2 regions of the Rahnella sp. Larv3_ips genome follow, and region 1 is predicted to be linked to the other one. Evidence: riboswitches for the same ligand, from Rfam matches in the RefSeq annotation. Region 1 holds a riboswitch; the other holds the start of a gene.
What was found. A riboswitch is a leader RNA that binds a small molecule or an ion and turns the genes downstream of it on or off. The one in region 1 is predicted to bind thiamine pyrophosphate.

Region 1 (11,901 bases):
CACCAGCCACTGGTGTTGCAGGGTTTCCGGCACCACAATCAGCACGCGTTCGGCGCGGCCTGACAGCAGTTGCTGATGAATGATCATGCCTGCTTCGATGGTTTTACCCAGACCCACTTCATCGGCCAGCAATACGCGCGGGGCATGACGCTGACCGACTTCATAAGCGATGTGCAACTGGTGCGGGATCAGGCTGGCGCGCATACCGCGCAGGCCGCCAAACTCCAGGCGGAACTGCTCGCGCTGATATTTACGGGCGCGAAAGCGCAGGGCGAAACGATCCATGCGATCGATCTGGCCGGCGAACAGGCGATCCTGCGGTTTGCTGAAGGTCAGCTTGCTGTCGAGCAGCACTTCACGCATGGCGACGCCGGTTTCTTCTGTATCAAGACGGATGCCGATGTAGGTCAACAGACCTTTGTCTTCAACGACCTCTTCGACCTGCAACTGCCAGCCTTCGTGGCAACTGATGGTATCACCGGGATTGAACATCACACGGGTGATCGGGGAATCATTTCGGGCATACAAACGGTTTTCACCGGTGGCGGGGAAAAGCAAAGTCACCATGCGTACATCCACTGCTACCACGGTTCCTAATCCTAATTCGCTTTCCGTATCGCTTATCCAGCGTTGACCCAATGTAAACGGCATAATCTCTCTCTGTGTTGTGTGTTCCAGATATGGCAACTGTGACGCCAACTGCGCAATGCTTGCTATGCCTCTGATGAAGCGTGGGCAATAGTCTTCTTTCCCCGCCCGAAGGGACGGAGTGATTCACTGTGTGAGGATGATTCAGAAATGGGAAAGGGCGCTATGGTAATGGAAGGTAAACGATTCGTCACCTGCGAATCACCGGGCGCGCATCAACTTTTGCTTAAAATAGCCCCATCTGACCCGTAATGAGTGTAGCAAAATCATCGTGAAGGAAAGGCAGAATGCCATCGGCCACCGGTTCAAGCTGGCGCTCAATGTAGTGGTCATAATCGACAGGTGACTGGCGGTTTTCCAGCGGTTCCGGCCCGGACGTGGTCATGACGTAGCTGATCCAACCGCCGTTCTGGTACTGCTTCGCACGGCCGTGCAGGGCGTTATATTCATCGGCAAGCCTTGCGGCGCGCACGTGGGGCGGCACATTTTTCTCATAATCGCTGAGTTTACGGCGCAGGCGTTTGCGATACACCAGTTTGTCATCGAACTCGCCCGCCAGCGTGCGCGCGACATAATCACGGACGTAATCCTGATAAGGCTGGCGGTGGAACACGCGCTGATACAGTTCCTGCTGGAACTCCTGCGCCAGTTTTGTCCAGTCGGTGCGCACGGTTTCCAGCCCTTTATAGACGATGTGCTCGCCATCGGCATCTTTCACCAGACCGGCATAACGTTTTTTACTGCCTGTCTCTGAGCCGCGAATGGTCGGCATCAGGAAGCGCTGGTAGTGCGTTTCGAACTCCAGCTCCAGCGCACTCTCCAGCCCATACACCTGCCCGATATGGTTTTTCCACCAGGCATTCACCTGTTCCACCAGATGGCGGCCAATGACGTTCGCGTCTTCCTGCGAATGGGCCTTGTTCAGCCAGACAAAGGTGGAATCGGTATCGCCGTAAATCACCTGATAGCCTTCGGCTTCAATCAGCTCGCGGGTCTGACGCATGATGTCGTGTCCGCGCAGGGTAATCGACGAGGCCAGACGCGGATCAAAGAACCGGCAGCCGCTTGACCCCAGCACGCCGTAAAAGGCGTTCATGATGATTTTCAGCGCCTGAGACAGCGGTTTGTTTTTTTGCTTTTTGGCTTCTTCCCGACCCATCCAGATTTGACGGACGATCTCCGGCAGGCAATGTTTTTCGCGCGAGAAGCGGGCGTTGCGGTAACCGGGAACCGAATGCTCATCGTCCGGTTGTTGCAGCCCGGCGACCAGCCCGACCGGGTCGATCAGGAAGGTGCGGATAATTGACGGATACAGACTTTTATAATCAAGCACCAGCACCGAATCATACAGGCCGGGCCGTGAATCCATCACAAATCCGCCAGGGCTCATTTCCCCTTCCAGTTCGCCCATGTTGGGTGCGACATAACCGGCGCGGTGCATACGCGGTAAATAAAGGTGAGTAAATGCCGCCACCGATCCCCCGCTGCGATCCACCGCCAGGCCGGTGACCGAGGCGCGCTCGAGCAGGAAGGGCATCAGTTCGGTTTTGGCGAAAATACGCGTCACCAGCTCGCAGTCTTTCAGGTTGTAGCGCGCCAGCATCGGCTTATCTTCACGAAAACGCTGCTCGATTTCGGCCAGCCGCTGATAGGGATTGTCGCTGGCCTTGCCTTCGCCCAGTAAACTTTGCGAGACGAACTCCAGGCTGAATGAATTGAAGTTCCAGAACGCCGATTTCAGTGCTTCTATGCCGTCAATAATCAGACGGCCCGCCGCAGCGGCAAAAAAGTGCCCCTGCTTAAAGCCGTGCTCGCGCCATTCCAGCTCCCCGCCGCCGCGCCCGAATTTTAGCGGGATTTTGTAGCGGTCAGCGTGTTTTTGTAAAACCCGCAGATCAAACTGCACCACGCTCCAGCCGATAATGGCGTCGGGATCGTAGGTTTCCAGCCACTCATTGAGTTTTTCCAGCAACTGCGGACGGCTGTCGACATAAACCAGATTGAAATCAAACTGCGCGTGCGGATCGCCATTGGGCGGCCCGAGCATATACACGTGGCGCTGCCCGCAGCCTTCCAGCCCGATGCAGTAAAGCTCGCCGTTACCGCTGGTTTCGATATCCAGGGAGCAGAGCTTCATGGGCGGGCGGTAGCCTTCGGCAGGCTTCATTTTGGTATCGAGCAGAAGATTTCCTGCTCCCGGTTTCCCGCTGAACCAGACGGGCGCGGTGATATACCGCTCCATCAGAAAGCGCTCCGGCGGGCGGATATCCGCCTCATAAACCTGAACGCCGCCTTCTTTCAGCAATTTCTCGATGCGCATCAGCTGACGGTGTTGCGGGCAATACAGGCCGAGAACCGGGCGGGAATGGAAATCCTGCATCGGTAATTCGCGCAAACTGACATTTTTTTCATCGGCCAGCAGGCGTTCTGCGGCGTGGCGCTGTTCCGCCGGAATAAACGCGACGGATTCCTGCAATGGCAGACGGATTTTCTGTGCGCCTTCGTCGGTTGCCAGCCACAGTTCCACCTCGGTGCCGCGCGGCGTGTCGCGCCAGTGGCGGGTCAGCACAAATCCCTGACGCGGCGGGGTATCAGTGGCAGCAGGAGCGGGACGAACAAAGGTGGAAGTAATAAGCGCCTCGAAACGGTACAGATGAAGATATCGGGATCCAATACAGAGTATGGTTATTTATACAGTCTTTGTCTATGGCTCAGGTTTCTGCCAAATACGCATACAATTACCCGGTTGACTGTGATAGTTCATGCACTGACAATTCAGCCGCTTAATGTATTTACTACAATGAGAAGGCAGAAAACTCACACTTGTCTCATTTATCTGCGCAATTGGCGCAGGCGAAACTGAATTCTGGGAATATATGGAAGCCTATCTACAACATCTGGTCGCTCAGTCGGTGGGCTTCGCGTTAATTATTGTCGCCGTGGTGGCTTTCTTCGAGTCGCTGGCGCTGGTGGGGCTGATCCTGCCGGGTACCGTCATGATGGCGACGCTCGGCACGCTGATTGGCAGTGGTCAGGTGGGATTATACGAAGCCTGGCTGGCCGCCGGTCTGGGGTGTTTCCTGGGAGACTGGGCCTCGTATTTCATTGGCCGTGGTTTCAAGGAGCCGCTGCATCGCTGGCGCTTCCTCAAACGTTACCAGTCATTACTGGATAAAACCGGTTATGCGCTGGATCGTCACAGTTTTGCCACGGTGATTTTAGGCCGTTTTATCGGTCCGACGCGTCCGCTGGTGCCGCTGGTCGCCGGTATGCTCAATCTGCCGCCGTATAAATTCGCCCCGCCAAATATTGTCGGCTGCATCACCTGGCCGCCGGTGTATTTCCTGCCGGGGATCCTGGCGGGTGTGGCGATCGACATTCCTGCCACTCACAACAGCGGCGTTTTCAAGTGGATGTTGTTTATCAGCGTGATGCTTATCTGGCTCAGTGCGTGGCTGGGGTGGCGCTGGTTCCGTGCCGGTAAAAGCTCACCTGACTTCATGAGCAAATGGCTGACGCTGCCAAGATTACGCATTGTCTGCATCCTGAGCGTGGTGGCGACGGTGGTCAGTCTGGTGATGCTCAGTAAGCAACCGATGATGCCGGTTTACGGCCATCTGCTGTGGAACGTCATTACGCGCTGATTTCAGGTTTACTTCCTGAAGCGTTGATTCCTAATACTCTGGCCTCCGGCGCACTGCCGTTTACCAGCGCCTGCGTCGGGCCATCGTAGAAAATCCTGCCATCGACAATCAGCAACGTGCGCGGCGCAATCCGCGCTGCGTCATCCAGATTATGCGACACCATCAGCAGCGTGAGATGACGTTGCCCGCAGACCTTATCCAGCAAACTCAGCATTTCACTGCGCAGGGCCGGATCGAGCGCCGAAAACGGCTCGTCGAGCAGTAAAATCGGCTGGCTGCGCAACAGGCAACGTGCCAGGGCGACACGCTGACGCTGACCGCCGGAAAGCTGCGACGGCAACCGCGCCAGACAATCACTCAACCCCACCTGCCGGGCGATCTCCTCCAGTTCCTGCTTTTGTTGTGCCGTCAGTTTCAGCCCCGGATGCAGCCCCAGCCCCATGTTCTGACGCACGGTCAGATGTGAGAACAGATTGTTTTCCTGAAACAGCATCGACACCGGGCGCTTAGCCGGTGGCGTTGCGCTGTGATCGGCGCCATTAAGCAGGATCTGCCCGCTGACCGGCGACAGAAAACCGGCGGTCAGGCTGAGCAGGGTACTTTTCCCCGCGCCGCTCGGGCCGAGGATGGCCACGCGCTCACCGGCGTCGATCTGCAAATCGAAGCGCATCGGCAGATGTTCGTACAAATACGTCAGTTTATTCAGCGTCAGCATGGCGACCCGGCAGTTTCTCAATCAGGGTGAATAACAGGAAGCATAACAACAGAAGTAACAGCGCCGTCACCGCACCGTCCTGGCTGCGATAGGCACCGATCTGCTGATACAGATAAAACGGCAGGGTGCGGAAATTCTCATTGCCGAACAAGGCGATCACGCCGAAATCTCCCAGCGACAGCACGCAGGCAAACGCCAGCGCCTGCGCAATAGGGCGTTTCAGCGCGCTGAGTTCCACCCAATGCAGGCGCTGCCAGCCGCGCATATCCAGCGAAAGGCACAGCGGGTTATAGCGTTCGGCGACGTCGCGCATCGGGTTATCCAGCACTTTTAATGCGTAAGGTACCGCCATCAGCGCATTGGTCATGATCACCAGAGGCCACGGCGATTGCGGCAACCCGGTAGTATCGCCGAGCAGCAGGAAAAAGCCGGTCGCCAGCACGATACCGGGCATCGCGAGGATCAGCATGCCGCTCAGATCCATCGCCTGCGCCCAGCCGTTTCGTTGACGTAAGCGCAGCTCGCGGCTGCTCCACAACAGCATCATGGTCAGCAAAACACACACGACTCCGCTGCCGAGCGCGATGCGCACTGAGGTCCATAATGCCTGCCAGAGCGCGGTTTGTTGCAGCACGCTGACCGCCGCGCGGTTGACACCATCAAACATCACGGCCAGCAGCGGCGGCAGGATCAGCAACAATGCCAGACCAATCAGTACGCCATCGGCGATACGGCGCAGCAGAGAATCATCGGGATTTCGCCAGCGCTGAGCATGCGTCTGCCCGACCGGCAATGCCTGACTGAGTTTCTGACTGAGCAACACCAGTGCCAGACAACAGAACAGCTGAACCAGCGCCAGCGTGGCAGCACGGCTTAAATCGTAGTCGTAGCTCAGCGCCTGATAAATGGCCAGCTCAATGGTGGTCGCCTGCGGGCCGCCGCCCAGTGAAAGCACGGTGGCGAAGCTGGCGAAACACAGCATGAAGATTAACGCAGCCGCGGGGAAAATCTGCCGGCGCAGGGCAGGCCATTCAACAAAACGGAATTGCTGCCAGGCGTTCATTCCGAGCTGCGCGGCCAACTGGCGCTGTTCCACGGCGATGTTTTCCAGAGCCTGCACTAACAGACGCGTCGCCAGCGGCAGATTGAAAAACACGTGCGCCAGCAAAATGCCCTGTAAACCATACGGTGAGAAACGGTAATCCACGCCCAGCCAGCCGCATATCTGTGCCAGCCAGCCCTGTCGCCCGTAGACGCTGAGAATGCCAAACACGGCGACCAGAACCGGCAGCACCAGCGTCATTGCGCACAAACGTAATAACAGCTGACGGCCGGGGAAACGGCGGCGAAACAGCGCACGCGCCAGTAAAATCGCGGGCAGCACGGAGCAGAGCGCCGAAAGCAGCGCCTGCCAGAAGGTAAAGCGGATCACGTGCCAGAGATAGGGATCCTGCCAGAGTGAGGTGCCGCTCATCTGCGGCGCATGACGCCACAGAGAACCTAACGCCAGTGCCGCCACCAGCAACATAGCCAGCGAGGCGACGGCACCCGGCCACAGCCAGCGCGGGATCAACGGCTGACGGCGTTCTGCCATGCCTGGATCCATTGCGAACGGTGGGTGGCAACATCCTGTGCGCTGTATTGCAGGAATTTGGCCGGTACGGTCAGTTGTTTAAAGGCGTCAGGCAGCGGCGTGTTAATCACCGGGTACATCCAGTTGCCGGATGGGATCACTTTCTGGAAATCTTCCGTCGTGACGAATTTCATGAACGCTTCAGCCAGTTTAGGTTGCTTGCTGTTCGCCAGCTGGCCCGCCACTTCAACCTGCATGTAATGGCCTTCGGTGAAATCCGCTGCCGCGTAATTGTCTTTCTTCTCTTCCACGATGTGGTACGCCGGAGAGGTGGTGTAGCTCAGCACCAGATCGCTTTCGCCTTTGAGGAATAACCCGTAGGCCTCGCTCCAGCCTTTGGTCACGGTGACGGTTTTCTTCGCCAGTTTTTCCCATGCCTCTGGCGCTTTATCACCATAGACTTTTTGCATCCACAGCATCAGGCCCAGACCCGGCGTACTGGTGCGCGGATCTTCATAAATCACTTTCCAGTTCTGATCGCTGTTGATCAGTTCATCGAGGCTTTTTGGCGGGTTCTTCAGTTTGTTTTTGTCATAGACGAACGCGAAATAGCCGTAATCGTAAGGCACGAAGGTAGTGTCATTCCAGCCGCCCGGCACGGTCAGTTTGGCGTCGGTTTTCGGTGCTTTGGTGAATAAACCGGTTTGCTCCGCGGCCTGCAACAGGTTGTTGTCCAGCCCGAGAACCACGTCCGCTTTGCTGTTCTTGCCTTCCATCCGCAGACGGTTCAGTAAAGACACGCCATCTTCCAGCGCAACGTATTTCAGCTCGCAGCCGCATTGCGCCTCAAAGGCTTTTTTGATCGCCGGGCCAGGGCCCCAGTCGGCAGAGAAAGAGTCGTAGGTGTAAACCGTCAGAACAGGTTTTGCAGCCAGGGCAGGTGCAGAAAGTAACAGCAGGCAGGACAATATTTTTTTCAACTTTGCGCTCCAAAAAAATGAAAGGGCAAAGGATTTTGAGTAAGCATCGCGCAGTCTCAAATCCCTCCGCCGGGATTAACCGGATCAGGTTCGACGGGTTTCAAATCTCAGCCTTTTAAACTTGCTGTGCGTGTGTTGATCGGGCTTCGTGCAGTGCTCGAAATGCTCACGTACTGTGTGTACGCTCTGCTTTCTGTGCGCTGGACTTCACCCGCTGAACACGCGCTCGCGGCGTTTAAAGATCGAGCTCATTCTTTATTAAAAAAGAACGCACTCGGGCACCCCGTTGAGAACGGATGTCATTCTAGAGATTAACGGCGCGATGCGATAGTCCGATTAACTGTCCGGTGGCGCAAACCAGGCGGATTTGAAGTCGAACCAGCCGAGGGTGTTCATGCGCACGCCGCGCATACTGCGCTGCCCCTGCAATACCAGCCAGTGGTGAAACAGCGGATGGATCTGATGGCTGACCGTTTGTTTCTGGCTCCAACTGGCGATGGATAAATTCCCCGCGTGCCACTGCGCGGCGTCCTGACTCATGTCTTCGCTAAAGCAATGTTTTGCCAGCGGTAATTCGTAGAAATGCGCGAACAGAGAAAACTCCAGCGGCAGGGTGAAGTTGGCGCTGCCGAGCCACACATCGCTGTTGGCGTCGCCGCGATGCCAGACCGCGTAATCCACCACCTGAATGATCAGTTCGATACCTTCCGCCGTCAGCAGCGGGCGCAGCGCATTGCAGATGGCGTGATGCTCGGAGTGCTCACCGTAGAACGTCAGCGTCACCTGCGTCAGATTTTGCGGTTTGGGCGGACGCGGCTGTGGCGCCTTATGGTGCCAGCGCGGCAGCAGGCCGTAAGCCGGGGACCAGTAGCGCTGAAAAATCGGCTCTGCATTACTGAGCAGTGCGATGGGGTTGAGTAAGTCGCACAGCCACCGGCGCGTTTCCTCTGACTGGCCGACCGGTGAACGCTGGTCAAATAACAGGAAATAGCAGCCTTCTTCGAGGCGGCTTTCCAGCTCGCTTTTGCCGGATTCATCCGCCTGTAGCTGAACACCGGAATGCACCAGTTCTTCACTCAGCTCCGGCAACACCCAGATATTCACTTCGTCGATCAGCGCCCGGAACCCGAAATAATCATCAAAGGCGCGGATACGCAGCTGCGTTTTCAGATTACGCACCACGGCGTAAGGGCCGGTGCCAACCGGATGACGGGCGAAATCGGGCAGTGATTGCCATTCCTGCGGCAAAATCATCGCGTGAACATTGCCGAACAACCATGGCAGCCAGCGGTCAGGCTCATTCAGATGGACATCAATGACATTCGGCGTGGGCGTGGTGACGGATTTCAGGTTGCTGAACAGCGGATGCGAGGTCAGGCGGGTAAAGGTGGCGATGATATCGGCCATCTCCAGCTCACGGCCATGATGAAAATGGATGGCAGGACGCAGATAGAAACGCCAGTGCAGCGGTGAAATTTCCTGCCAGTGATGGGCTAAATCACCTTCCACTTCCCCTTTTTCCTCATTTATGCGTGTCAGGCCGCTAAAGATTTGCCGGGCGATGTGCGTTTCTGAACGGCGCAGCATGGTGCCGGGCAGCAGGTTAAACAGCGGACGGTAGTAGAGCACCCGCAGGATATGTTTACCCTGTCGAAAGCTGCGTCCGAGCTGTGATAACAGCATCTGGCGCACCTGCGTTTTATCGCCGACCAGTTGCACCAGTTGATCAATATGATCCTGCTCCAGCAGTTCTTCGGCGCGCTGTTGCCGCAGTGCCAGCCCGGTATACAGAAAACGCAGCGTGGATCGTTTGCCGCGCCCGGCCTCGGCGTCCCACGTCAGCCAGCCCTGTTCCTGCATGGTGCTGAGCAGCGAGCGCATGTGCCTGCGTGAACAATTCAGGACTTCCGATAACGCCTGTAATGTCGTTTCGGTTTCTTCACCGTGGCAGCTTTGCCATAAACGGATGAACTGTTGTTGCAGTCGGGGCGAGGACATAAAAGAGGAACTCCGTGGGCGATCTTCATCAATTTATCTTTCCTCATATTACTCCGATACTGTTTCTCAACGAAAGCCTGTTGTGAACACCCGGAGGTCAGCATGAAACGCAGTCTGAACGCCCGTTTTTACCAGCGTTATTTTGAAGCCATAAAGAGGAACGCCTCTAAAAATCATGCAGACTGGCTGTCCTGGGTTCCGGTGCAATATCGTCTGGATATTCTGTCCCGTCTCACCCAGTGGGATATTGATTCCGTGGATGAAAAAGAATATCGCCAGCGTCTGTAATCTTTTCACGGCAGGTTTGATCCGAATTCGATTTTCTGAGTAATGGTGTAATTTCACCAGCCAGTGGGGCGACTCACTGGTTTTTTTATGCTCATTTTCCAGAACCGCCTGAAACTTCGCTACACTGTCTGTCTTGCTTTATCTGCTTTCATTTCTCAGGGACGACGTTATGTCAAAACCTCGTATTAATGCCATTTATGTCACCTTTCTGGTGGTTTCCTTACTGTGTGGTATTGCAGGCGCACTGCAGGCGCCGACGCTCAGTCTGTTTCTGACCAACGAAGTGAAAGTGCGGCCGCTGTGGGTCGGCTTCTTTTATACCGTCAATGCGATTGCCGGCATTGCGATTAGCTTTCTGCTGGCTAACCGCTCGGATAACAAAGGCGACCGGCGCAAGCTGTTGATTTTCTGCTGTCTGATGGCGCTCGGTAACAGCCTGGTGTTTGCTTTCAGCCGTGATTATCTGGTGCTGATCACCGTCGGCGTGCTGCTGGCGGCGATCGGGAATGCCTCGATGCCGCAGCTGTTTGCGCTGGCGCGTGAACATGCCGATCGCTCATCGAGCGAAGTGGTGATGTTCAGCTCGATGATGCGTGCGATGTTGTCTCTCGCCTGGGTACTCGGCCCGCCGCTCTCATTCATGCTGGCGCTCAATTATGGCTTCACCCCGATGTACCTGAGTGCCGCGGCGGTGTTTGTCGGCAGCATTCTGATGATCATTTTCTTCCTGCCTTCTGTGCCGCGCGTCGAGCAACCGGTGGACGAAAAAGTGGTGCCGGTCAGCGCGTGGCGCAACAGAGACGTACGGCTGCTGTTCTTTTCATCCCTGCTGATGTGGACCTGCAACATCATGTACGTCATTGATATGCCGCTTTATATCACCAGCGATCTGGGATTGCCGGAAGGGCTGGCAGGGTTGCTGATGGGAACGGCCGCCGGGCTGGAGATCCCGGCGATGTTGCTGGCCGGCTATCTGGTCAGGCGTACCGGCAAACGCAAGCTGATGCTGTATGCCGTGGCGAGCGGGGTGGTTTTCTATGCAGGACTGGTGGCGTTTCAGTTCAAAGCGGCGCTGATGATCCTGCAACTGTTCAACGCGATTTTCATCGGTATCGTGGCCGGGATCGGCATGCTCTATTTTCAGGATCTGATGCCGGGGCGCGCAGGTTCAGCGACCACGTTGTTCACCAACAGTATCTCGACCGGCGTCATTTGCGCGGGTTTGTTACAGGGTTTCATCGTGGAAAACTTCGGGCATTATCCGGTGTACTGGGCGGCGACGGTGCTCGCGGTTCTGGCGCTGGGGCTGATGTATAAAGTGAAGGATGTCTGAATCGTACTGATAAGAAAAAACCCGCGAATGTCGCGGGTTTTTTTATAGCGGCGAAACCGTCATCACTGCATAAAGGCAGGCTGATTCTTTTCGTAGCTGGAGATATTGGTTTCGTGTTGCAGCGTCAGGCCGATGCTGTCCAGACCGTTGATCATGCAATGACGGCGGAAACTGTCAATCACAAACGGGTAGCTTTTATCGCCCGCTTTCACGGTCTGCGCTTCCAGATCCACCACAAACGTGATGCCCTCGTTCGCTTCAACCAGCGCAAATAATTCGTCTATTTCTGCATCGCTCAGGGTAATCGGCAGCAGCTGATTGTTGAACGAGTTGCCATAAAAGATATCGGCAAAACTCGGCGCAATCACTGCGTGAAAACCGTAATCGGTCAATGCCCACGGCGCATGTTCGCGGGAAGAACCGCAGCCGAAGTTTTCGCGTGCCAGTAAAATACTCGCGCCTTTATAACGCGGTTTGTTCAGCACGAAATCAGGATTAGGTACCTGACCGGCATCGTCCAGAAAACGCCAGTCGTTGAACAGGTGCTGGCCGAAACCGGTACGCGTCACTTTTTGCAAAAACTGTTTTGGGATAATGGCATCGGTATCGACGTTTGCTGCATCCAGCGGAACCACCAGACCGATGTGTTGGGTAAATTTAGCCATGGTGTTTTCCTCAGTTCAAATCACGAATATCAGCGAAACGACCGGTCACCGCGGCAG
Region 2 (11,901 bases), on a different contig from region 1:
GCGCCAGCGGCAGACGCTCGCGAACCGTGAAGAAGCACCACAGGAACATCACCACCGCCACCGCGCACAGCAAGCCGACGCCCTGCTGATACCCCCGCGCAGCATCACCTTTGCCGAAGAGTTGCACCAGCCACGGCAGCCCGACGGAAACCATAAATCCGGCCACACCGCATAAAACAAAGCGCCATGACTGGCAGGAAATCACCTCCCGGTGATCGGTGGTCATGGTGTTAATCAGCGCGCAATACGGCACGTTGATGGCCGTGTATGACACCGAAAGCAGGAAGTAAGTGAAGAAGGCGTACGCGATTTTGGCATCACCGCTCAGGCCGGGCACCGTGAAGGTGAGAAAACCGACTACGCCAATCGGCAACGCTATCCACAACTGCCATGGACGAAAGCGCCCCCAGCGGCTTTGGGTGCGGTCAGCCAGAATGCCCATCAGCGGATCGGAAATCGCGTCAATCACCCGCAGGGAAATAAACAATGTGCCGACAATCGCCGGTGTCAGCCCGAAGACATCGGTATAAAAGAAGGTCAGAAAACTGGTGATCAGACAGGTTATTATCGTGCCACCGGCGTCACCTAATCCGTAACCGATTTTCTCACTGACGGAGAGTTTAGCGTTAACAGAAATTATTTTTCCCTCAACGCTTACCGGCGAAGAACCGGTATTAACTGAATCTGTTGGCATTATTTTTCCTCGCTTTTATATCGTTATTTATAAGCTGTAGGAACACAATGAATAAGGCTGATTTTTCGCATCAGCCCTGAGATGAAATAAGGTACGCCATAAATTTGGCATAGAGACTTCATGCCAACAAGAGGAGGATAAAGTAGTTAAACGGGACAATTCCGACTCACGAACAGAATCTGTGAAGCAGATCAAAACCTCTTTACGCCCGGCGGGTAGCGCGTGTTTCTTGTGCTACTGTCAGTCTACACCTGCCTGATGAGCGCCTGAAAATGCCTGAAATGCTTGCGTTTCCCGTTAATTACCCGGTAAAAGTGCAAAACGGTGGTCTGTTTATTTCACGGGGGATTGGCACACATCCGACCCGACGCCTGAGTTCGCACGAGTTAATTTATGTCGTGCGGGGTTCGCTGTCTTTGCAGGAAGAAAATAACCGTTTTGATTTACACGCAGGCGAAAGTTTATTGTTATTTCCAGGGCGTGAACATAAAGGGATCACAACATTCGATCCCGATTTAAAATTTTACTGGCTGCATTTCGATATTGTGAAAGATAGCGCAATAATGAAAATACAACCAAACAGTCCCTCTTTACAGCTGAATATTCCACAGCACTGTAAAGTCAGAGACAGCGAAACCCTGTTAACGCTGTTCAGATTATTTTTATATGAACAGGAACGCGGAGGTAACTCTCTCGAGCTGTTTCTGATATTGCTGTTACAGGAAGTCTCGCGTGCCTGGCCGGAGAATGTCGAACCGGGCGGCCCCGGCGTGGCACTGGCTTATAAAGCCCGCCAGCTCATCACGACACAGTTTCACCTGCCGCTGGGGGCTTCGGAACTGGCGGAACGACTGCACTGCAACGCGGATTATCTCGGACGGGTTTTCCGCCTGACTTTCCAGATGACGCTGACCGAAGCATTGCATAAACAACGTGTTGCCGCCGCCGAGAAACTGTTGCTGGCGAATACCGGCAATGTGGCGGATGTGGCCCGCCTCACCGGGTTTAATGACGTGGCGTATTTTCGACGAGTGTTTCGCAAACTGCTGGGGATCACGCCAGCGGCGTATAAAAAGCTCTATTGCCGTGAGCACATTAATTCGGATTAGCTTTGATGAAATAAGCCAAATATCTGTGAAAACCTTGCGCTAACAATCTCAAAATCCTGAGAAAACTCATGTTAGTATTGTGGACTCCCGATTCTTAAGACAACTTTTGCCCATGACAGACGCCTTTGAATTTCTCAGCAATGTACCGGTTAATCAGCAGATTTACCGTACCTTGCGTCAGGACATCGTCACCTGCGCCATTGCGCCGGGGGCATTCCTGTCGGAGAAAGAGATTTCCACACGCTTTAACGTGTCCCGCCAGCCGGTGCGCGAAGCCTTTATCAAACTGGCGGAAGCCGGGCTGGTGCAGGTACTGCCACAGCGCGGCACCTATGTGATGAAAATTTCCTCCAAGCGGGTGGCTGACGGCCGTTTCATTCGCGAAGCCGTCGAAACCGCCGTGGTGCGCCGTGCGGCGATGGTCGCCACCGGGAAAGATCTGGCATTGCTGGAACACAATCTTGAACGCCAGACGCTGGCCGCCAAAAGCCAGCAAACGCAGGAATTCCTGCTGCTTGACGATGATTTCCACCGCACCATCGCGCAAATCATTGACTGCCGTCTGGCGTGGGAAACCGTCGAACACATCAAAGCCACCATGGACCGCGTGCGGTTCCTGACGCTCAGTAAAGTCTCCCCGCCGGAGAATCTGATTGCACAGCATTATGCGATTTTCGATGGTCTGAAAGCACATGACCCGGATGCTGCGGAAAAAGCTATCCGCATTCATTTGCAGGAAATGATTTCCACTATCACGCCCATTGCTGAACAGAACAGTGACTGGTTTGATGCCGAGTGAGTTTGTCTTCCCGCGTGGTAAAACGATGCCAACGCGGGAGATAATTTTCACTTCAGGGCAATTTGTTCCAGTCTTTTGAAGGGCGGTAGCAGGCTTCTCGCGGGCCAAGCAGCACACCTCCCCCTTCAAAACCTTCAACATCTTTTTGACCTTCATATTTTTCATCGCAGGATCTTAAAAATCCGACAACGAGTTCCACAAGTTCTGTCTGCCGAGGCGTTAAATTAACCGGTTTTTCCTTGTCTCGCTTCATGTGCTGCTCCTGATAAGTCTGATAAAAATTCTCTGTCTGAAATGATGAATTCATTCTTCAAACGTTGATATTAAATAAATCCATATTTATATATTCACGTAATAAATAGTAAGTGGATTCGCACTCCATCTCTTGCGAAACTTGCGACAGGGGCGCTGCGGAGATATAAAAACGCATTACATCATCATTAACAACATCTTTAATTACAAATCTCGCCCTTTCTTTCTTTAATATACCCAGCTCATTAAGAACCTCAGCGTAAATCACCATAAGACAAAGGCTGTAATACAGCATATTCCTTTTCAAAGGATGCCCTGCTGTCTTGCGATAAAAATTCTCCAGTGCATTGAGCTCCAGTTCTTCTGATAAGCACCGGCACGAGGTTAACAGGAACGCGGCCCGCTCCTGCTGCAGGTTATTGAGACAAAACACATAAGCGGCCTGCTCCATACCTGAATTCTGCGGCTTATTTTTCCGATACTGGTTAAACAGCCATTTCCAGTTAAGCTGGTGTTTTTCAGGTTGTCGTAAATTACGCCTCCCCCGACGCTGCTGCCAGATAATATCACTGCGACGAATACACTTTATAATAAGAGAGACATCTAACTTACTGAAGACGGCATTCATTATTGTGACCATCTCATTAATCACCCTTTCATGTAACGTCATCCTTTCCATTTTATTTCCACAGGTTGCATATAATTTCGCAAGAATAATCCGCAATCCGGGAATAACAATCATGATGCGTTTTTTTTTCGAGACGTCTCGTAAAATTTCATCATGACCTGGGTCTGTAAGGCGAAGGTTTTCTGTCCATCCCACTGTCTGCGGCGTTCAATTTTTGCGGGTTAGCGCCAAAATCTGTATGACAACTTAGTGTAAGCTGTAAACCACATTAATATCGTGGATACCTTTATGCCAGCCGCAGCCCCCCTGAAAAAAAGCTATTACAGTGCCGAACAGTCACTCTCCCTCGCCCAACTGGATGAAGAAAAGATCAGCCAGATTGCACGCGATCTGGACGTGGCCGAAAGCGAGAAAGAGCATTATCTCACCGGATGGATGGGCCAGAACAGTGTGGTGCTGGTAAGAAATTATCAGGATAAACGTGGCACCGCGAACGGCCTGGTGATGTCGCGGGGTAACCGTTACAAACTGACCGTGCAGGCCATCACTTTTCGCATACCCAAAGTGCTGCTGTGGGTGACTTTCCGCCGCACGCCGCGCACCATGACCGTCATTGCCTATAACAAACTGGGCGAACAGGCGACCGGCCTGCAACAGTTTATGCATGTGCAGGATCCTGAGCTGAAAGAGCGCCTCGAAAACGACTGGCGCGAGCTGAATGATTATCTTGGTATGGCCTGCTGGCAGATGGACAATAACCGCCCGTTATGGCGTCAGCTGCATGAAGAGATCACCCCGCAGGCACTGTGGCTGCTGGCGGATTCATCGTGGTTCAGCGGCAAAAAACTGCAAAAAGATGGCGAACTGGAAGGCTTGTGGCTGCATGAGCAGTTTATTGGCCGACGCAGCGGCGAACACGCGGCGCTGGTTCTTTCATGGAAAGATGAAGAGAATCAGGACATCGCCAGTTATCTGTATGAGCGGATTTCTGTCAGCCAGATCCGGGTGATGCTGCGCCCGCGTAAAGACGAGAAATTCTACCCGCTGAATCCGTTTGATGCCGTGCATTTACAGCGGGCGCTGATGATGTTTCATCAGGCAGAACAGGCACTGGAAAAATCGCAGCGCAGCGCCTGACTGCCCGTCACTATCGCCTTACCACCAGCGATGAAAATGATGCACCGGCCCGATGCCCTGCCCGACATCCAGCGAGTCGGCCTGTATCAGCGCCTGTTGCAGATAGGCTTTGGCTTCGCGCACAGTGTCTGCCCAGCCGCTGTGGCGCGGGCGCAGTGCCGCCAGGGCGGCTGACAACGTACAGCCGGTGCCATGTGTATGGTGGGTGTTCACCCTCGGCGCAGTGAAACGCTCACGCGTATCCCGCATAAATAACCAGTCCGGACTCTCTTCGTCGCTAAGATGCCCTCCCTTCATCAACACCGCGCCACACCCCATCGCCAGTAAAGCTTCGCCCTGCTCGCGCATTTCCGCTTCACTGGTGGCGATGGCGCATTCAAGCAACGCTGCTGCTTCGGGCAGGTTTGGGGTGATGATCGACACCTGAGGCAAAAGCAGCCGCCGCAACGCCTCGACCGCTTCCGGTTGCAATAAAGGATCGCCGCTTTTCGCCAGCATCACGGTATCGAGCACCACGAACGGCGGCTGATAATGGCCAAGCCGCTCCGCCACCGTTTCCACAATCTGACTGTTTGCCAGCATGCCAATTTTAGCGGTGTCGATACGCACATCGCTGAGGACGGAATCAAGCTGCGCCGCCACAAACTCCGGTGCGATGTAACAGACCGACTGAACGCCACGGGTATTTTGCGCCACCAGCGCCGTGATCACGCTGGTGCCATAAGCGGCGAGGGCGGAGAAAGTTTTCAAATCTGCCTGAATGCCCGCGCCGCCGCTCGGGTCCGTTCCGGCAATGGTCAGCGCATTAATGCGTTTCATGACAGCCCTCCCCGTTCAGCCATGTTTCGTTCAATAAATACAGATTATCGAGGAACGCTGGCGTAAAGCTGCCCGGCCCGCGGGCTGTCGCACAAGCCCGTTCACCGGCACATGACATGACGCGACACGCCGCCGCGACGTTGTCCAGCCGGTCGCCCGGTAAAGCCGAAAATGCCGCTACCACGGCAGATAATGCACAGCCGGTACCGACCACGCGGGTCATCATCGGATGCCCGCCCGGCACAGCCCAATGGCGTTTGCCGTCGGTGACGTAATCCGTTTCGCCGGTCACAGCCACTATCGCCCCGGTTTGCTGCGCCAGTTGCTGTGCGGCAGGCAGAGCGGAAAGCGAATCGTCGCCGCTGTCAACGCCGCGGCCTGACGCGCTCAGGCCACTGAGGGCACGGATTTCAGACGCATTGCCACGAATGGCGGCGGGTTTTAACGGCAGGATATTGAGGCAAAATTCGGTTCGCCAGCTCAGGCCACCGACCGCGACGGGATCTAACACCCAGGGTTTCCCGGCCTGATTGGCGGCATGAATCGCCGCCAGCATCGCGTTAGCGTGGGGATGTGTGAGCGTGCCGACGTTCACCAGTAAGGCATCGGCAATGGCGCTGAACTGCGCCGCTTCATCGGGATCGACCACCATCGCCGGAGAGGCACCTAGCGCCAGCAGGACATTGGCAGTAAAAGATTGCACCACATCGTTGGTCAGGCAATGGACCAGCGGTGAGGCATGGCGGAGTTGATGTAAAGAACCGGCGGCAGTAGCACCGGGAAATACGGAAGGTCGGACGTTCATAAGTCTCCCAACCGGCTTTCAGGAAGGCGGCATCGGGAGAGATACCTGACTTCCCTACGCTGGCATAATCCAGATCAGGTAATACGGGTAAAATCTCAGCCGTTCTTTTGCAAGCGCGGCACCCCGAGTCAAGGGAGCATTATTGGTGTGGACGGCGGGAAGATCAATCAGCAATTGATACAAAAAAGCCCTGTCCATTGACAGGGCTAATGAAACAACCGCGATTTACAACGTAGCGGGCACGTCGCCAGTCGTGCCTTCGCTGCGCGCCTGCCACAACGTTATCCAGCGCAGAACAGATGCCACCATAATCACCGCGCCGAGGGCGACCATGATGATTGAGATGGTGCCGTTGAACAGGTTGAAACCTTTGGCCGCAGAATTGAAATACACATGAGCGACCATCCAGTACGCCGCATAGTTGACCGTGACATAGAGATAGGCCAGCGGGATCAGGCAGGTCAGCATGTAGCGGCGTTTGTCCGCCAGACGCAAGATAATGGTCGCACCGATCATCAGGCCAATCGAGGCCATCAGCTGGTTTGAAACGCCAAACAACGCCCAGACGGAGTTGATGTCGCCCGAGTTAAGAAGGTATCCCCACAGCAGGCAGGCGACGATGCTGCACGCCACTGTGCCCGGCCACCAGTCAGTACGTTTGAGCGGCGACCACAGATCGCCGAAGAAATCCTGTAACAGATAGCGCGCCACGCGGGTCCCGGAATCCACGGCCGTCAGGATAAATACCGCCTCGAACATCACCACAAACTGGAAGAAGTACGAAGACAAATGGCTGAACCACGGGATGCGGGTAAAGATATCCGCCATGCCGACTGCCAGCGTCACAGCCCCGCCGGTACGGCCACTGAGATCCAGACCAATTTCCTGGCTGAGTGTCGGCAGATTCACCACCTGCATCCCCAGACCGGCAAAGACCTCGGGCGCCGAGTTGATCGCAAAGTAATCCGCCGGATGCAGCGCAGTCGCGGCAATCAGCGCCATCACGCCGACCACGCATTCCGCCAACATCGCACCAAAACCGACCGGTAAGATGTCGCTCCATTTATCGATTTGCTTCGGCGTCGTGCCGGAACCGATAAATGCGTGGAAGCCGGAGATCGCGCCACAGGCGATAGTGATTGAGATAAACGGCCAGACCGGCCCGGCCAGCACAGGGCCGCCACCGTGGATAAACGGTGTGATCGCCGGAAACTGGATCTCGGGGTTAATGAACACTACCCCGACGATGAGCGCCCCGAACACGCCGATTTTCATGAAGCTGGAGAGATAACCGCGCGGTGTCAGCAACATCCACACCGGCAATGCGGTCGCGAAGAATGCGTAGACCGGCAACACCAGGCTGACCGTCGAAGCACGCAGGCTCAGCCATTCCCCAAACGCCGAAGCCTGAATGTACGGCCCGATCACCACACAGGCCATGATGGCAATAATCCCCACCCACGAAGCGGCTTTCATACTGCCGGTCAGACGTTCCCACAGGCCAACGCAAATCGCCACCGGGATGGTCATGAAGACGGCAAACGTCCCCCACGGATTACGCTCAAGAGCGTGGACAACCACCATCGATAAACCGGCCATGGTGATAGTGATGATGAACAACATCGCCAGCCCCGTGCACCAGCCTGCCACCGGGCCAAGCTCTCGCTTAGCGACCTCGGATAACGATTTCCCCCGGTGTTTCATGGAGGCAAACAGCACGACGGTATCATGCACCGCGCCGCCGACCACACAGCCGATCAGCAGCCATAACATGCCGGGCAGATAACCGTATTGCGCGGCCAGCACCGGGCCGACCAGTGGCCCCGCCGCCGCGATGGCCGCGAAGTGGCTGCCAAAGTTCACCCATTTTTTGGTCGGGACGTAGTCTTTCCCGTCTTCCAGTAAATGCGACGGTGTGACCTGAGCATCATCGGCTTTCAGCACTTTACGGACGAAAAACACCCCGTAAAGCCGGTAACAGATTGTCAGAATACACAAAGTCGCGATGACAAAAGTCAGTGCGTGTTGCATCTTGTTGTTCTCCGGATAAGGAATAATCCGGCGCAACGTAACAAAGTGCCGATGAAAGCGCTCCGGCTGTTGGCGTGAGCGGCGTAATAGCGATTTAAACGGTTAAAACGCCGGAGTGAACGGTGCGGGTTACAGGCCCAGCCGGGACTTCAGGGCTTTCAGGTAGCGACGACTGACCGGCACCCGTACCTCATTTTTCATCACAAGCTCTGCCAGCCCGCAGTCATCAAAACGGATTTCGCGCAGATGCTGCATATTAATCAAATACTGCCGGTGGCAACGCAGCAACGGTGTGCGACTTTCCAGCGTGCGCAGCGTCAGCTCTGTAAAGCATTCACTGCCGTCGGCGCGGTTCACAAATACCCCGCTGACCCGTGAGCTGACAAAAATCACCTCATCTGTGGAGAGCAGATAAATACGGTTCTGCCCGCAGCAGGGGATCAGGGCCAGATCTGGCTCCCCCGCCATCAGCGCACTGACATTTTGCGCAGGAAGATGCTGCCGCAGGCGATGAAGGGTTTTCTCCAGCCGTGAGGCCTGAACCGGTTTGAGCAGATAATCGAACGCATTCTCTTCGAACGCCTGCAGGGCGTACTCATCATATGCGGTGAGAAAGACGATATGAGGCATGCGCTCGGGGTCGATCATACCGACCAGTTCCAGACCGCTGATGCGCGGCATGTGTATATCCAGAAACACCACGTCAGGTCGCAGCCGGTTGATCGCGCCAAGGGCTTCCACCGCATTTTCACATTCGCCAGCCACGATGATGTCAGCGACCGGCTGCAACAGCACGCACAGGTTTTCACGCGCCAGCGGCTCGTCATCAACAATCAATATTTTCAGCATGTCGGCTCCTGGCTGGCAAACGTAAAATGACGCGGGTGAACCTTTCCGGCTCGCATTCAACCTGTAACCCGAACTCGTCGCCGTAACGCCCACGCAGTCGGCGATCGACCAGGCTCATCCCAAGCCCGTTACCGTTCGCCGACGGCGCGTACAGCCCGGCGTTATCTTCCACGGTGAGCACCAGACACTCTCCCTGCCCGATGGCTGAAAGACGAAGCTGCCCGATACCGAGCAACTGCGATGTCCCGTGTTTGATGGCGTTTTCCACCAGCGGTTGCAGGGTAAAAGCGGGTAAACAGAGCTGTTGCAGCGCCTCGGGGAAATCAAAGGTGACATTCAGACGGTCGCTGAACCGCGCTCGTTCGATATGCAGATAGGCTTGCACATGCTCGATTTCGTCGGCCAGCGTCACCACTTCCTGCGGGCGTTTGAGATTTTTGCGAAAAAACGTAGAAAGATGCTGTACCAGTTCACTGGCCTGTTGGCTGTCGCGACGGATCACCGCCACCAGGGTATTCAGCGCGTTAAACAGAAAGTGAGGATTCACCTGCGCGTGCAGCAGTTTAATTTCCGACTGGATCAGCAACTGTTTGTGCCGTTCGTACTGTCCGGCGAGGATCTGCGCCGACAGCAGGCTGGCGATGCCTTCGCCCAGCGTACGGTTGATCGAGCTGAACAGCCGGTTGCGCGCTTCATACAGTTTGATCGTGCCGATCACTTCCTGATTTTCACCGCGCAGCGGGATCACCAGCGTCGAGCCCAGCTTACACGACGGGCTTTGCGTGCACTGATAGGCCACCTCATTGCCGTCGGCATAAACCACCTCGTTATGTTCGATGGCGCGGTGCGAATGTTCGGACAATATCGGCGATCCCGGCAAATGGTGATCGTCGCCGATCCCGACAAACGCCAGCAGCTTCTCACGATCGGTAATCGCCACCGCGCCGATATCCAGCTCCTGATAAATGATCTGCGCCACCCGTGCAGTATTCTCCTGATTAAACCCCTGACGCAGCACACCTTCGGTACACGCGGCGATATTGAGCGCGCGGGCGCTGAACGCCGTGGTGTAACGTTCAAACATCGCCCGCCGGTCGAGCAGAATGCGCATAAACATGGCTGCGCCGATGGTATTGGTCACCATCATCGGCGTGGCGATGCTTTTGACCACCCGCAGCGCTTCGTCAAAAGGACGCGCAACCATCAAAATGATCGCCATTTGCAGCACTTCAGCAAACAGCGTGACGCCCGCGACGGTCAGCGGATTAAACAGCCGGTCAATACGTCCCCGCCGCATCAGCACACGATGCACTATGCCGCCGAGCAATCCCTCGATAACCGTCGAAATCATGCAACTCAGCGCTGTCATGCCCCCCAGCGAATACCGGTGTAACCCGCCCGTCAGACCGACCAGAACACCGACGACCGGCCCGCCGAGTAAACCGCCCAGCACCGCGCCGATAGCCCGGGTATTGGCGATGGAATCCTGAATATGCAGACCAAAATAAGTGCCCATAATGCAGAACATCGAGAACATGAAATAACACAGCAATTTGTGCGGAAGCCGCACGGTGACGTGCATCAGCGGGATAAACAGAGGAGTTTTGCTGAGTAAATACGCAATGACTAAATAGACGCACATTTGCTGCAACAGCAACAAAACCAAATTGAACTCATACATAGTCGCTGGCAGTATCGTTAAGTGAGTTGCGTACCATACGCACAAATAACCCCACAGTCTTTGAGGAGTCTCACTCTTTGGTATCACCACTTCACATCCGGGCTTACGAAGAAGCCGATCGTCCTTTTTTACGCACGCTGTATCTGGCCGCACGCAAAGATACCTGGACATGGCTGACAGAGGTTGACTACAAGCTGGAAGATTTTGACCGTGCGGTGATCGGCGAGACGATACTTGTCGCGGAGCGCGATGGGCATTTACTCGGGTTTGCCTCGATTTTTACCCAGGAAAACTTTCTGCATAACCTGTTTATCGACCCGCAATTTCAGGGGACTGGCGCCGGCAGCGCCTTACTGCGTGCCGCTGAAAAAACCTTTACCCGCACCGGTTCGCTGAAATGTTTGGTAAAGAGTCAAAAATCGGTCGAATTTTATTTATCAAAAGGCTGGGACATCGTCGCCACGGGGGATAGCCCTAAAGGCGAGTACTATCTCTTTCATTCACCAAATAAATGAGACGAGCGTGATCAATCATGCGCTCCTCTCACAAATATCAATACTCTGTTCTTCATCAATTTTTCTTTGTTGTTAAGAGGTTAAATTCCCCAGCGGTGCTATACATACTTTGTCTTCCTTAAAAATTTCGAGGGTTCGAATGAAAAAAATAAAGCTGCTGCAGATTGCTCTTGTGACCGGTACGATGTTTTTAGCGGGCTGTACAAGCCATGTTACGCAGACTGAAAAATTCTCAGGCTTCCTGGGGGATTATTCGGGCCTCAAGGAAGTGAAAACTGCCTCAGGAAATCCGGTTCTGCGCTGGATCGATCCTTCGTTTAAGAAAGAGAATTACTCCTACATTAAATACGAACCGATTAAATTCTATCCTGAGCCTCAGCCTACTGAGCAAATCAGCAAAGAGACACTTCAGGGGGCTCTGGATTATGCCAACAGCCGCATGAAAACTGCGCTGTCTGAGCGTCTGCCGCTGACCGATCACGCGGGGCCACGTACTTTGATCTTCAAAGGTGCCATTACCGGTGTGAATACTTCGGCTGAGGGTTTGCAGTTCTATGAAGTTATTCCGGTGGCGCTGGTGAT

Region 2: linked by a shared signal. The riboswitch ahead of thiM (hydroxyethylthiazole kinase) and the one ahead of thiB (thiamine ABC transporter substrate binding subunit) in region 1 are both predicted to bind thiamine pyrophosphate.

The regions. Positions count from the first base shown of each region.
Region 1 covers NZ_MJIB01000003.1:108,009-119,909, reverse strand. Annotated here, with positions in the region: gene rapA (RNA polymerase-associated protein RapA) at 1-651, opposite strand, end outside; gene ED901_RS00565 (DNA polymerase II) at 875-3,280, opposite strand; gene ED901_RS00560 (DedA family protein) at 3,525-4,292, shown strand; gene thiQ (thiamine ABC transporter ATP-binding protein ThiQ) at 4,282-5,007, opposite strand; gene thiP (thiamine/thiamine pyrophosphate ABC transporter permease ThiP) at 4,991-6,601, opposite strand; gene thiB (thiamine ABC transporter substrate binding subunit) at 6,577-7,560, opposite strand; TPP riboswitch at 7,604-7,856, opposite strand; gene sgrR (HTH-type transcriptional regulator SgrR) at 7,897-9,558, opposite strand; gene sgrT (glucose uptake inhibitor SgrT) at 9,661-9,846, shown strand; gene ED901_RS00530 (MFS transporter) at 10,016-11,179, shown strand; gene leuD (3-isopropylmalate dehydratase small subunit) at 11,242-11,844, opposite strand; gene leuC (3-isopropylmalate dehydratase large subunit) at 11,855-11,901, opposite strand, start outside.
Region 2 covers NZ_MJIB01000021.1:898,670-910,570, reverse strand. Annotated here, with positions in the region: gene ED901_RS23735 (MFS transporter) at 1-694, opposite strand, end outside; gene ED901_RS23730 (AraC family transcriptional regulator) at 976-1,803, shown strand; gene ED901_RS23725 (GntR family transcriptional regulator) at 1,916-2,602, shown strand; gene ED901_RS23720 (hypothetical protein) at 2,655-2,855, opposite strand; gene ED901_RS23715 (hypothetical protein) at 2,913-3,677, opposite strand; gene ED901_RS23710 (hypothetical protein) at 3,771-4,619, shown strand; gene thiD (bifunctional hydroxymethylpyrimidine kinase/phosphomethylpyrimidine kinase) at 4,638-5,438, opposite strand; gene thiM (hydroxyethylthiazole kinase) at 5,425-6,243, opposite strand; TPP riboswitch at 6,278-6,379, opposite strand; gene ED901_RS23695 (carbon starvation protein A) at 6,469-8,274, opposite strand; gene btsR (two-component system response regulator BtsR) at 8,404-9,123, opposite strand; gene ED901_RS23685 (sensor histidine kinase) at 9,101-10,804, opposite strand; gene ED901_RS23680 (GNAT family N-acetyltransferase) at 10,882-11,319, shown strand; gene ED901_RS23675 (DUF3313 domain-containing protein) at 11,459-11,901, shown strand, end outside.